Regions from separate parts of the Streptomyces sp. NBC_00659 genome, predicted to be linked through region 2. Evidence: riboswitches for the same ligand, from Rfam matches in the RefSeq annotation. Region 2 holds a riboswitch; the other holds the start of a gene.

Region 1 (7,007 bases), 9.6 Mb from region 2:
CCCCCCGGCACCCTGCCCGCGGCACAACGGCCGGGTCCGGGAAAACATCCGCAATCACAACGCAAGAAGAAACGGAATTCTCCGTTCTCGGCCGGCGGTCAAGGGCTCCTAGGGGGCGGTAGGGGTTGTGGCGGGGTCGGCCTGAATGGTTCGTTTTTCATGGCGAAAGCCACTCACCCCCACACGTGAATTCAACTCAGAACTCCTCTGGGCGATACGCCATACCAAGATTGGGTGCACTATGACGCGGAATGTACTGGTGATCGGTGGGGGCCCTGGTGGTTCCACCGCCGCCACCCTGCTGGCCCGGGCCGGTCTGTCGGTGACGCTGCTGGAGCGCGACACGTTCCCCAGGTACCACATCGGGGAGTCCATCGCCTCGTCCTGCCGGAGCATCCTGGACTTCGGCGGAGCTCTGGAGAAGGTCGAGGAACGCGGCTACACCGTCAAGACCGGCGTCCTGCTGCGCTGGGGCAAGGAGGAGGACTGGACGATCGACTGGTCCCAGCTGTTCGGACCCGACGTGCGGTCGTGGCAGGTCGACCGTGACGACTTCGACAAGGTGCTGCTCGACCACGCCAAGGAGCAGGGCGTCGAGGTGATCGAGGGCGCGTCCGTCAAGCGCGTCCTGTTCGACGGCGAGCGCGCCGTCGCCGCCGAGTGGACACACCCCGACGACCGCAAGAGCGTGCGCAAGACGGAGTTCGACTTCGTCGTGGACGCCTCCGGCCGGTCCGGCGTGATCGCCGGACAGCACTTCAAGAACCGCCGCCCGCACGAGGTCTTCCGCAACGTCGCCATCTGGGGCTACTGGGAGGGCGGCAAGCTGCTGCCCAACACCCCTTCCGGCGGCATCAACGTCGTCTCCTCCCCCGACGGCTGGTACTGGATCATCCCGCTGCGCGACAACCGCTTCAGCGTCGGCTTCGTCTCCCACCAGACCCGCTTCCTGGAGCGGCGCGGGGACTACGAGTCCACCGAGCAGATGCTGCTGTCCCTCGTCGGCGAGTCCGACACCGTCCGCGAGCAGCTGGCCGACGCGAAGTTCCTGCAGGGCGAGGTACGCGTCGAGCAGGACTTCTCCTACGTCGCCGACAGCTTCTGCGGCCCCGGCCACTTCATCGTCGGTGACGCCGCCTGCTTCCTGGACCCGCTGCTGTCCACCGGCGTTCACCTGGCGATGTACAGCGGCATGCTGTCCGCCGCCTCCATCCTCGCGACCGTCAACGGCGACGTCGAGGAGAAGGAGGCGCTCGGCTTCTACGAGGTGCTGTTCCGCAACGCCTACCAGCGCCTGTTCACCCTCGTCTCCGGCGTGTACCAGCAGTACATGGGCAAGGACACCTACTTCGGACTCGCGCAGAGCCTGGTGCGCGAGACACAGGACGCCCCCGCCCCGCACAGCGACAACAACGACGCCGCCTTCGGCGAACTCGTCGCGGGCGTCACCGACCTGCGCGAGGCCAGCAGCCAGGCCGGCCTGGGCACCGCACCCATCCAGACCGTCATCGACGACGCCGCAGAGCTCGACGGCACCCCGGTGGGCGAACTGCTCACCGCGGCCGAGCAGGCGAGGCAGCAGGCCATCACCGCCAGCCCCAACAGCCCGCTGTCCATGGCCCCGATGAAGATGGACGCGAACGACCTCTACGACGCGGCCACCGGCCTGTACCTCACCACCACCCCGACCCTCGGCATCCGGCGAGCCGGAGCCTGATCCCGTGAACGCACACCAGATATCGATACTGCTCTTCGGCCTGGCGGCCATCGTGCTCCTGGCACGGCTGCTCGGCACGGTGGCCCGGCGGCTGGACCAGCCGCCGGTCATCGGCGAGGTCCTGGCCGGCATCCTGATGGGACCGACACTGTTCGGCGGCGCGATCTCCGGGCATCTCTTCCCCACCGATGTCCGGCCCTTCCTCAGCGCCCTGGCCACCGTCGGCGTCGCCGTCTTCATGTTCATCGTCGGCCTCGAATGGGACCAGAGCCTGATCCGCGGCTCGGGAGGCCTGGCGGTCACCGTGTCCCTGAGCTCCATCCTGCTGCCGTTCGGCCTCGGCGCGATCCTGGCCTGGTCCTTCATGGACGAGTACGGAACCGGTGACAGGACCGCGTTCGTGCTCTTCATGGGCATCTCCATGTCGATCACCGCGTTCCCCGTGCTGGCCCGCATCCTCACCGAACGGAGCCTGGACCGCACCCCGCTGGGTGCCGTGGCGCTGGCCTGCGCCTCCATCGACGACGTCCTGGCCTGGTCCGTGCTGGCCGGCGTGGTCGCCCTCGCCGGATCGGCCGGCCCGGACCAGTGGCGGATCCTGCTCGCGGTGCCCTACGTCCTGGGCATGCTCTTCGTGATACGGCCGCTGCTGCGCCGCGTCACGGAACGCGGCGACGGCCCGCGGCTGAACCAGACCTGGCTCGCGTGCATCCTCGCCGGCCTGCTGGTGTCCGCCGCCGCCACGGAGTGGATGGGGCTGCACTTCATCTTCGGCGCCTTCCTGTTCGGCGTGGTCATCCCCCGGGAGCGGACCGAACACCTGCGGACCCAGATCCACGAACGCATCGGGCAGCTGAGCAGCGTGCTGCTCCTGCCGGTCTTCTTCCTCGTCGCCGGCCTCCAGGTCGACCTGTCCGGGATCGGCGCGGACGGGCTCGGCGACCTGGCCCTGATCCTCCTGGTGGCCATCGGCGGCAAGTTCACGGGCGCGTTCTTCGCGGCCCGCGCGCACAGGATGCCGGCCCGTCAGGCCGCGGCGCTGGCCACCCTCATGAACACCCGCGGCCTCACCGAACTCGTCGTACTGAGCATCGGCCTGCACATGAAGATCATCGGAGCGGAGCTGTACTCGCTCATGGTGGTGATGGCTGTGGTGACGACAGCGATGGCGGGACCACTGCTGCGCTGGATCATGCCCCGGCGGTTCGTCGAGGCGGAGACCACCCCCCGGCACAGCCCGCCGCAGCAGGCCGTGAGCAGCAGGCCGTGAGCGGCAGAGCGTGAGGAGAGAGAAGAGATGACTCACCGAGACGACTGCCGGTGCGGGTGCGCCCTCGCGTCCTGGGCCGCCGACAGCGGCCCCGCGGCCCCCGCGGGCGGAATCCTCGGCTGCGGCGCGTATCTGCCGGAGCGGGTGGTCGACAACGTGGAGGCCGCCGCCTCGGCGGGTGTCACCCCGCAGTGGATCGAGACCAGGACCGGGATCCTTGCCCGGCGCTACGCGCACCCGGACCAGGCAGCCTCGGATCTTGCGGAACGGGCCGCCCGCGCCGCCCTGCGCGACGCCGGCCTGGGCGCCGACCAGCTCTCCCTGGTCGTCGTGGCCACCTCCACCCCGGACTTCCCGCAGCCGCCGACGGCCTGTCTGCTGCAGGACCGGATCGGGGCACGGCACGCCGCGGCCTTCGACATCAACGCGGTGTGCAGCGGCTTCGTCTACGCGCTGGAGGCCGCCCGCCGCATGGTGCCGCCGGGCGGGCACGCCCTGGTGGTGGGCGTGGACATCTACTCCCGGATCATCGACCCGGCCGACCGGCGCACCGTCTCCCTGTTCGGTGACGGCGCCGGCGCGGTGGTCGTCGGCCCGGTCACCGAGGGCCGGGGAGTCGTCGCCACGCGGCTGGCCAGCCACGGCGAGTACCACGACCTGATCAAGGTCCCGGCGGGCGGCAGCCGCATGCCCGCCTCCAAGGAGACCCTCCAGGACGGACTGCACTACTTCACCATGGACGGCTACGGGGTGAAGACCTTCGTCAGGGACCATCTGCCCGGCGCCGTCCACCGCTTCCTCTCCGCCACCGGCGTCGCCCCCACGGCGATACGCCACTTCGTCCCCCACCAGGCGAACGGCCGGATGATCGACGCCCTGCTGCCGGAACTGAACCTGCCGAACGCCACCGTCCACCGCACCCTGCGCCACTACGGCAACACCGGCGCCGCATCCGTTCCCGTCACCCTCGCCGCAGCCCGCGACCACCTCACCCCGGGCGACCTCGTCCTCCTCGCGGGTTTCGGCGGCGGCATGACCACGGGGCTGACGCTGCTGCGCTGGTGACGGACGGTCGGTTCGTCACCGGCCGGGAGCGGATACCGTGAGGGACGACAGCGAGCCCGCCGGCGAAACGCTCACCGGCGCCGCCGCGCGCCGCCACCGTCCGGGCGTTCCGCTCCTCCCCGCACGAACGGAACCTTCGACAGCACCGAGGCGTACGAAAACCCCCGGGCCGCACCGGTATCGACCCTTCCGCCGCACCTTCGTCCGAGTTTGCCCCACCGCCCGAACCGCTCTACGCTGCTCCGTAGTCAAACTTGATCAGTACAGTTGCCTCCGGGAGCCCGCGTGACCCTGCCCGAGACCGGCTACACCCCCACCGCCGAGGAACGCGCAAGCCTGGACGCCTGGTTCCAGGAGTACGACGCCCACTGCACCAAGGCGGACGTCGAGCGGATGGCGGACATGGCCGTCTTCCCCCTCAACCTGATCAGCGACGACTCCGCGGGCGACGGCAGGTCGGCTCAGTGGAACCGCGGCCGGTTCATCGACACCATGACCCACGTCATGGGGGACGGCACCGCGGACATCACCTTCGACAACACCCGCACCCCCGTCTTCCTCTCCCCGTCCATGGCCGTGGTCTTCACCCACTCCACCGTCACCACGGCCGACCGGACCCACGACATGACGTACGCCGACATCCTGATCCGCAAAGCCGGCACCTGGGCCTTCCAGACCATGATCCAGTCAGGCTGGGGCGACAACCTCTGACCGCCCCGCGAGCCGGCGGCAGGCAGGCACCCCGCGCGGGCAGCCGGGCCCGTCCGCCCCGATCGGCCCGACACGGACGGCCTGCCGACCGAGGAACCCGCTCCGGCCGTTCGGAAACCGGCACCCGCGCGTCAAGCGCGCCGCCACACAGGTGTCCGGCTCCGGAACGCTCGAGCAGGCTTCCCGCAACGTCGATACACGCTGGGAATACGGCCAGGACTGCACCAACTCGTACCACGGCGGCGGCACGAAGACCCGCCACGGCGGGCGCCGGCGCGACCGCGCCTGGCTGACCGGTGTGAGCATGCTGCGTCTACTACAGTGCGGCGTGGGCTGTGACTGGCGCTGAGGTGGAGCACCACCGGGGAGCGGTCTGACGAGACGTCATTGCCGTGCGCCTGGGCGAGTGGTCGGCAATGCCTGGAGGCAACGATGTCCGCGACTCGGACGGCCCAACTCATGGACGGCACCAACCTCGCCAAACGCATCATCGAAGAGGCTGCTGCCAAGGCGGCAGAGATCTCACGGCGTGGGGGAACCAGTCCCTGTCTCGCGACGGTGCTGGTGGGGGAGGACCCCGCGTCGGCCACCTATGTCCGCATGAAACGGGCGCGGTGCGCGAAGGCGGGCATCCAGTCCCGGCACATCGCTTTGCCCGCCACCACCACGACCGCCGAACTGATCGACACCCTCGCCGGCCTGTCCGGCGATCCGGACGTGCACGGCATCCTGCTCCAGCACCCTTGCGGACCGCACATCGACGAGCGAGCCGCGTTCGAGGCCATCGCCCCGGAGAAGGACGTCGACGGGGTCACGATGCATTCGTTCGCCGCGATGAGCTTCGCGCTGCCGGGCTTCGCGTCCTGCACTCCAGGCGGAATCATGCGACTGCTGGAGGCGTACGACGTCGACCTCGCCGGCAAGCACGCCGTCGTGGTGGGCCGCAGCCCGATTCTCGGCAAGCCGGCCGGGATGCTCCTGCTCGCCAAGAACGCAACGGTGACGTACTGCCACTCCCGCACGGCGGACCTGTCGGCGATCGTCCGGGAAGCAGACGTCCTGGTAGCGGCCGTGGGACGGCCCCGGCTGATCCGGGGTGAGGACATCAAGCCCGGCGCGGTGGTGATCGACGCCGGATACAACCCGGGCAACGTCGGCGACGTGGACTTCGACACCGCCCGCACCCGCGCCTGTCTGATCACTCCGGTGCCCGGCGGCGTCGGGCCGATGACCATCGCCGTCCTGCTGGCGCAGACCGTGGACGCCGCCGCGAACCAGCTCGGAATCCAGCACCAATGACCTCCTGACCAGCAGCCCCTTGGCACCAGGCCAGAAGGGTCCCCGCTCGGAATGGGAGACCTCGTAATCGGGCCGGCCGGCAGTTCGTTCTCTGACAGCGGCTCGCCACCCGTGAGGGCGGTGAGCCGCCGAGGACGCGGCTCCGCAGAGTGCCAGCCGGCCTTGGCGGATGCCTCGGCTCGCGCTCGGGTGCCGGTACGAAGGGACTGCTGAGCACTACTGCGACCCGGAGGCAAGAGAGTTCGACTTCTCCGCGAAGCCGATCCCGGGCGACGACAACCAGGCGGGCGGCAGCATCCTGAAGAGCTTCTACGCCAAGAACCGCATCATCGGCGGAATGGACGACGGCTTCATCGTGAAGATCGTCACCTGACCTGTGCTGCGGCGGGAGCGGCCCTGGCACCGGCCGCTCCCGCCGCAGCCGGTTCACGATGTGACGGGCCAGAACTGCACGAGGTAGCGCTCCACACCGTGGCCGGTGCCCTCGCCCTCCGACAGGGCTGCGGCCTCGGCCCGGCCTGCACAGTGGACACGGACGTGCCACGAACCACCGGAATCCGCCAGCGTGATCAGGTCGTCCATCCGGCCCGTGTACATGGACCACACGGCTACCTGACCACTGGCCGACTCGAAGTCGGCCTCGGCCCTCTCGTCCCAGCCGGCCCGCTCCTGCTGGGACGGAGGCCCGTCCCACACTTCGACGCTGACCGCGGCGGTGTGGGTATGGCCACCACTGGTGATGTCCAGACGTCCCGGGTGAGTGCCGAGGAACGCACGCCGGTTGAAGTCGTCCGGGAAGGGAACCGGCAGATCCGCGTCATCGGACTCCTGCAACCCGAAGGCATGAAAGCCGACATACGCATGCACATCCTGCTGCCGCACAAGCTCTGCCATGAGCTCCCCCTCGACAACGGATCTCACCGAAACCGGCGATGCCGCCGGTAC
Region 2 (7,007 bases):
GCCCGGCGGCTGGACCAGCCGCCGGTCATCGGCGAGGTCCTGGCCGGCATCCTGATGGGACCGACACTGTTCGGCGGCGCGATCTCCGGGCATCTCTTCCCCACCGATGTCCGGCCCTTCCTCAGCGCCCTGGCCACCGTCGGCGTCGCCGTCTTCATGTTCATCGTCGGCCTCGAATGGGACCAGAGCCTGATCCGCGGCTCGGGAGGCCTGGCGGTCACCGTGTCCCTGAGCTCCATCCTGCTGCCGTTCGGCCTCGGCGCGATCCTGGCCTGGTCCTTCATGGACGAGTACGGAACCGGTGACAGGACCGCGTTCGTGCTCTTCATGGGCATCTCCATGTCGATCACCGCGTTCCCCGTGCTGGCCCGCATCCTCACCGAACGGAGCCTGGACCGCACCCCGCTGGGTGCCGTGGCGCTGGCCTGCGCCTCCATCGACGACGTCCTGGCCTGGTCCGTGCTGGCCGGCGTGGTCGCCCTCGCCGGATCGGCCGGCCCGGACCAGTGGCGGATCCTGCTCGCGGTGCCCTACGTCCTGGGCATGCTCTTCGTGATACGGCCGCTGCTGCGCCGCGTCACGGAACGCGGCGACGGCCCGCGGCTGAACCAGACCTGGCTCGCGTGCATCCTCGCCGGCCTGCTGGTGTCCGCCGCCGCCACGGAGTGGATGGGGCTGCACTTCATCTTCGGCGCCTTCCTGTTCGGCGTGGTCATCCCCCGGGAGCGGACCGAACACCTGCGGACCCAGATCCACGAACGCATCGGGCAGCTGAGCAGCGTGCTGCTCCTGCCGGTCTTCTTCCTCGTCGCCGGCCTCCAGGTCGACCTGTCCGGGATCGGCGCGGACGGGCTCGGCGACCTGGCCCTGATCCTCCTGGTGGCCATCGGCGGCAAGTTCACGGGCGCGTTCTTCGCGGCCCGCGCGCACAGGATGCCGGCCCGTCAGGCCGCGGCGCTGGCCACCCTCATGAACACCCGCGGCCTCACCGAACTCGTCGTACTGAGCATCGGCCTGCACATGAAGATCATCGGAGCGGAGCTGTACTCGCTCATGGTGGTGATGGCTGTGGTGACGACAGCGATGGCGGGACCACTGCTGCGCTGGATCATGCCCCGGCGGTTCGTCGAGGCGGAGACCACCCCCCGGCACAGCCCGCCGCAGCAGGCCGTGAGCAGCAGGCCGTGAGCGGCAGAGCGTGAGGAGAGAGAAGAGATGACTCACCGAGACGACTGCCGGTGCGGGTGCGCCCTCGCGTCCTGGGCCGCCGACAGCGGCCCCGCGGCCCCCGCGGGCGGAATCCTCGGCTGCGGCGCGTATCTGCCGGAGCGGGTGGTCGACAACGTGGAGGCCGCCGCCTCGGCGGGTGTCACCCCGCAGTGGATCGAGACCAGGACCGGGATCCTTGCCCGGCGCTACGCGCACCCGGACCAGGCAGCCTCGGATCTTGCGGAACGGGCCGCCCGCGCCGCCCTGCGCGACGCCGGCCTGGGCGCCGACCAGCTCTCCCTGGTCGTCGTGGCCACCTCCACCCCGGACTTCCCGCAGCCGCCGACGGCCTGTCTGCTGCAGGACCGGATCGGGGCACGGCACGCCGCGGCCTTCGACATCAACGCGGTGTGCAGCGGCTTCGTCTACGCGCTGGAGGCCGCCCGCCGCATGGTGCCGCCGGGCGGGCACGCCCTGGTGGTGGGCGTGGACATCTACTCCCGGATCATCGACCCGGCCGACCGGCGCACCGTCTCCCTGTTCGGTGACGGCGCCGGCGCGGTGGTCGTCGGCCCGGTCACCGAGGGCCGGGGAGTCGTCGCCACGCGGCTGGCCAGCCACGGCGAGTACCACGACCTGATCAAGGTCCCGGCGGGCGGCAGCCGCATGCCCGCCTCCAAGGAGACCCTCCAGGACGGACTGCACTACTTCACCATGGACGGCTACGGGGTGAAGACCTTCGTCAGGGACCATCTGCCCGGCGCCGTCCACCGCTTCCTCTCCGCCACCGGCGTCGCCCCCACGGCGATACGCCACTTCGTCCCCCACCAGGCGAACGGCCGGATGATCGACGCCCTGCTGCCGGAACTGAACCTGCCGAACGCCACCGTCCACCGCACCCTGCGCCACTACGGCAACACCGGCGCCGCATCCGTTCCCGTCACCCTCGCCGCAGCCCGCGACCACCTCACCCCGGGCGACCTCGTCCTCCTCGCGGGTTTCGGCGGCGGCATGACCACGGGGCTGACGCTGCTGCGCTGGTGACGGACGGTCGGTTCGTCACCGGCCGGGAGCGGATACCGTGAGGGACGACAGCGAGCCCGCCGGCGAAACGCTCACCGGCGCCGCCGCGCGCCGCCACCGTCCGGGCGTTCCGCTCCTCCCCGCACGAACGGAACCTTCGACAGCACCGAGGCGTACGAAAACCCCCGGGCCGCACCGGTATCGACCCTTCCGCCGCACCTTCGTCCGAGTTTGCCCCACCGCCCGAACCGCTCTACGCTGCTCCGTAGTCAAACTTGATCAGTACAGTTGCCTCCGGGAGCCCGCGTGACCCTGCCCGAGACCGGCTACACCCCCACCGCCGAGGAACGCGCAAGCCTGGACGCCTGGTTCCAGGAGTACGACGCCCACTGCACCAAGGCGGACGTCGAGCGGATGGCGGACATGGCCGTCTTCCCCCTCAACCTGATCAGCGACGACTCCGCGGGCGACGGCAGGTCGGCTCAGTGGAACCGCGGCCGGTTCATCGACACCATGACCCACGTCATGGGGGACGGCACCGCGGACATCACCTTCGACAACACCCGCACCCCCGTCTTCCTCTCCCCGTCCATGGCCGTGGTCTTCACCCACTCCACCGTCACCACGGCCGACCGGACCCACGACATGACGTACGCCGACATCCTGATCCGCAAAGCCGGCACCTGGGCCTTCCAGACCATGATCCAGTCAGGCTGGGGCGACAACCTCTGACCGCCCCGCGAGCCGGCGGCAGGCAGGCACCCCGCGCGGGCAGCCGGGCCCGTCCGCCCCGATCGGCCCGACACGGACGGCCTGCCGACCGAGGAACCCGCTCCGGCCGTTCGGAAACCGGCACCCGCGCGTCAAGCGCGCCGCCACACAGGTGTCCGGCTCCGGAACGCTCGAGCAGGCTTCCCGCAACGTCGATACACGCTGGGAATACGGCCAGGACTGCACCAACTCGTACCACGGCGGCGGCACGAAGACCCGCCACGGCGGGCGCCGGCGCGACCGCGCCTGGCTGACCGGTGTGAGCATGCTGCGTCTACTACAGTGCGGCGTGGGCTGTGACTGGCGCTGAGGTGGAGCACCACCGGGGAGCGGTCTGACGAGACGTCATTGCCGTGCGCCTGGGCGAGTGGTCGGCAATGCCTGGAGGCAACGATGTCCGCGACTCGGACGGCCCAACTCATGGACGGCACCAACCTCGCCAAACGCATCATCGAAGAGGCTGCTGCCAAGGCGGCAGAGATCTCACGGCGTGGGGGAACCAGTCCCTGTCTCGCGACGGTGCTGGTGGGGGAGGACCCCGCGTCGGCCACCTATGTCCGCATGAAACGGGCGCGGTGCGCGAAGGCGGGCATCCAGTCCCGGCACATCGCTTTGCCCGCCACCACCACGACCGCCGAACTGATCGACACCCTCGCCGGCCTGTCCGGCGATCCGGACGTGCACGGCATCCTGCTCCAGCACCCTTGCGGACCGCACATCGACGAGCGAGCCGCGTTCGAGGCCATCGCCCCGGAGAAGGACGTCGACGGGGTCACGATGCATTCGTTCGCCGCGATGAGCTTCGCGCTGCCGGGCTTCGCGTCCTGCACTCCAGGCGGAATCATGCGACTGCTGGAGGCGTACGACGTCGACCTCGCCGGCAAGCACGCCGTCGTGGTGGGCCGCAGCCCGATTCTCGGCAAGCCGGCCGGGATGCTCCTGCTCGCCAAGAACGCAACGGTGACGTACTGCCACTCCCGCACGGCGGACCTGTCGGCGATCGTCCGGGAAGCAGACGTCCTGGTAGCGGCCGTGGGACGGCCCCGGCTGATCCGGGGTGAGGACATCAAGCCCGGCGCGGTGGTGATCGACGCCGGATACAACCCGGGCAACGTCGGCGACGTGGACTTCGACACCGCCCGCACCCGCGCCTGTCTGATCACTCCGGTGCCCGGCGGCGTCGGGCCGATGACCATCGCCGTCCTGCTGGCGCAGACCGTGGACGCCGCCGCGAACCAGCTCGGAATCCAGCACCAATGACCTCCTGACCAGCAGCCCCTTGGCACCAGGCCAGAAGGGTCCCCGCTCGGAATGGGAGACCTCGTAATCGGGCCGGCCGGCAGTTCGTTCTCTGACAGCGGCTCGCCACCCGTGAGGGCGGTGAGCCGCCGAGGACGCGGCTCCGCAGAGTGCCAGCCGGCCTTGGCGGATGCCTCGGCTCGCGCTCGGGTGCCGGTACGAAGGGACTGCTGAGCACTACTGCGACCCGGAGGCAAGAGAGTTCGACTTCTCCGCGAAGCCGATCCCGGGCGACGACAACCAGGCGGGCGGCAGCATCCTGAAGAGCTTCTACGCCAAGAACCGCATCATCGGCGGAATGGACGACGGCTTCATCGTGAAGATCGTCACCTGACCTGTGCTGCGGCGGGAGCGGCCCTGGCACCGGCCGCTCCCGCCGCAGCCGGTTCACGATGTGACGGGCCAGAACTGCACGAGGTAGCGCTCCACACCGTGGCCGGTGCCCTCGCCCTCCGACAGGGCTGCGGCCTCGGCCCGGCCTGCACAGTGGACACGGACGTGCCACGAACCACCGGAATCCGCCAGCGTGATCAGGTCGTCCATCCGGCCCGTGTACATGGACCACACGGCTACCTGACCACTGGCCGACTCGAAGTCGGCCTCGGCCCTCTCGTCCCAGCCGGCCCGCTCCTGCTGGGACGGAGGCCCGTCCCACACTTCGACGCTGACCGCGGCGGTGTGGGTATGGCCACCACTGGTGATGTCCAGACGTCCCGGGTGAGTGCCGAGGAACGCACGCCGGTTGAAGTCGTCCGGGAAGGGAACCGGCAGATCCGCGTCATCGGACTCCTGCAACCCGAAGGCATGAAAGCCGACATACGCATGCACATCCTGCTGCCGCACAAGCTCTGCCATGAGCTCCCCCTCGACAACGGATCTCACCGAAACCGGCGATGCCGCCGGTACGGCCGGGAGATCCGAACCGATACCGGGATCAGGCGGCGACGAGCTCCTGCTCGCGGTCCGGCGTTTTGACCTTGGGCTTCTTGTTCGGCAGCGAGAGCCGGAAGACCTTGTGCCACGCGGAGAACACCTGCTTGGGCAGCGGGCCGGTGACGTACTCCAGCTCGTACTTCTCGAACAGCGCACGCACCTTCACCGCGACCTCGGCGTACCGGTTGCTCGGCAGGTCCGGGAACAGGTGGTGCTCGATCTGGTGCGACAGGTTGCCGGTCATGAAGTGCATGGCCCTGCTGCCGCTGATGTTCGCCGAGCCCATCATCTGGCGCAGGTACCACCGGCCGCGCGTCTCGCCCCTGATCGACCGGCGCTCGAAGACCTGTACGCCCTCGGGGAAGTGCCCGCACATGATCACCGAGTGGGTCCAGATGTTGCGGACCAGGTTCGCGGTGAACGTGGCGGCGAGCGTGGGGAGGAACGACGGGCCCGACAGCAGCGGGTGGATCACGTAGTCCTTGAGCACCTGCTTGCGGATCTTGCGGCCCACGGCCTTGGCCCGCGCGCGGAACTCCGGGCTCTTGCGGCGGCGCTTGTGCAGGTTCTTGCCGAGCTCCAGGTCGTACGCTGCGATGCCGTACTCGAAGAAGCAGGCGTTGATGAAGTTCCACAGCGGCTGGCCGAGGTGGAACGGGTGCCACCTCTGGTCCTCGTCGACGCGCATGATGCCGTAGCCGAGGTCGTTGTCCTTGCCGATCACGTTGGTGTACGTGTGGTGCAGCTCGTTGTGCGAGTGCTTCCACTGCTCGGACGGCGAGACGTGATCCCACTCCCAGGTGGTGGAGTGAATCTTCGGGTCCCGCATCCAGTCCCACTGGCCGTGCAGGACGTTGTGGCCGATCTCCATGTTGTCCATGATCTTCGCCACGGACAGCCCGGCGGTGCCGAGCAGCCACGCGGGCGGGAAGATCGAGAACAGCAGCACGCCCCTGCTGACCAGCTCGAGCCTGCGCTGCGCCGAGATGACCTTACGGATGTAGGCGGCGTCCTTCTCGCCGCGGCCGGCGATCACCTCGTCGCGGATCGCGTCCAGCTCGCGGCCCAGCTCCTCGATCTGCTCCGCGGTCAGGTGGGCGGTGGGGTCGATGGCGGTCAAGGTGCTCCTACCGTTCGATGTCGCAGGGGCCCGCCGCGGCGGACACGCAGGTCTGGATGAGGACGCCCGGCTCGGCCTCGGTGATCTCGCCGGTGCGCAGGTCGCGGACGGCGCCCGCCTTGAGCGGCGTGACGCAGCCGAAGCAGATGCCCATGCGGCACCCGGAGGGCATGAGCACGCCGGCCTCCTCGCCGATGTCCAGCAACGGCGTGGCGCCGTCCGCGTCGACGGTCCTGCCGGTGGCGCTGAACGTGACCTCGCCGCCGTCGCCGGCGACGACGATGCCGGGGCGGAAACGTTCGGTGTGCAGGCGCTCCTGGACGCCGTGCTCGCTCCAGTGCTCTTCGGCGGCGTCGAGCAGGCCCGCGGGCCCGCAGGCCCAGGTCTCGCGCTCGGCCCAGTCGGGCACGAGTTCGCCGAGACGGGCGATGTCGAGCATGCCGTCCGTGTCGGTGTGCACCTCGGTGAGCCGCAGCTTCTTGTCCGCGACCAGGCCGTGCAGCTCGTCGCGGAAGATCACGTCCTGCGGCTGCGGCGCGCAGTGGACCATGACGACGTCGTCGAACTCGATATCGCGCAGCATGCCCATCACGGGCGTGATGCCGCTGCCGGCCGTCAGGTAGAGCACCTTGGCGGGCTTGGCCTGCGGCAG

Evidence for each region. A riboswitch is a leader RNA that binds a small molecule or an ion and turns the genes downstream of it on or off. The one in region 2 is predicted to bind ZMP and ZTP.
Region 1: linked by a shared signal. The riboswitch ahead of OG410_RS42415 (bifunctional 5,10-methylenetetrahydrofolate dehydrogenase/5,10-methenyltetrahydrofolate cyclohydrolase) and the one ahead of OG410_RS00045 (bifunctional 5,10-methylenetetrahydrofolate dehydrogenase/5,10-methenyltetrahydrofolate cyclohydrolase) in region 2 are both predicted to bind ZMP and ZTP.

What each region holds. Positions count from the first base shown of each region.
Region 1 is NZ_CP109031.1:9,645,266-9,652,272, forward strand. It holds gene OG410_RS42395 (NAD(P)/FAD-dependent oxidoreductase) at 242-1,717, shown strand; gene OG410_RS42400 (cation:proton antiporter domain-containing protein) at 1,722-2,987, shown strand; gene OG410_RS42405 (3-oxoacyl-ACP synthase III family protein) at 3,015-4,052, shown strand; gene OG410_RS42410 (nuclear transport factor 2 family protein) at 4,338-4,763, shown strand; ZMP/ZTP riboswitch at 5,089-5,174, shown strand; gene OG410_RS42415 (bifunctional 5,10-methylenetetrahydrofolate dehydrogenase/5,10-methenyltetrahydrofolate cyclohydrolase) at 5,196-6,062, shown strand; gene OG410_RS42420 (hypothetical protein) at 6,232-6,435, shown strand; gene OG410_RS42425 (hypothetical protein) at 6,489-6,956, opposite strand.
Region 2 is NZ_CP109031.1:7,251-14,257, reverse strand. It holds gene OG410_RS00060 (cation:proton antiporter domain-containing protein) at 1-1,188, shown strand, start outside; gene OG410_RS00055 (3-oxoacyl-ACP synthase III family protein) at 1,216-2,253, shown strand; gene OG410_RS00050 (nuclear transport factor 2 family protein) at 2,539-2,964, shown strand; ZMP/ZTP riboswitch at 3,290-3,375, shown strand; gene OG410_RS00045 (bifunctional 5,10-methylenetetrahydrofolate dehydrogenase/5,10-methenyltetrahydrofolate cyclohydrolase) at 3,397-4,263, shown strand; gene OG410_RS00040 (hypothetical protein) at 4,433-4,636, shown strand; gene OG410_RS00035 (hypothetical protein) at 4,690-5,157, opposite strand; gene OG410_RS00030 (fatty acid desaturase family protein) at 5,237-6,355, opposite strand; gene OG410_RS00025 (ferredoxin reductase) at 6,363-7,007, opposite strand, start outside.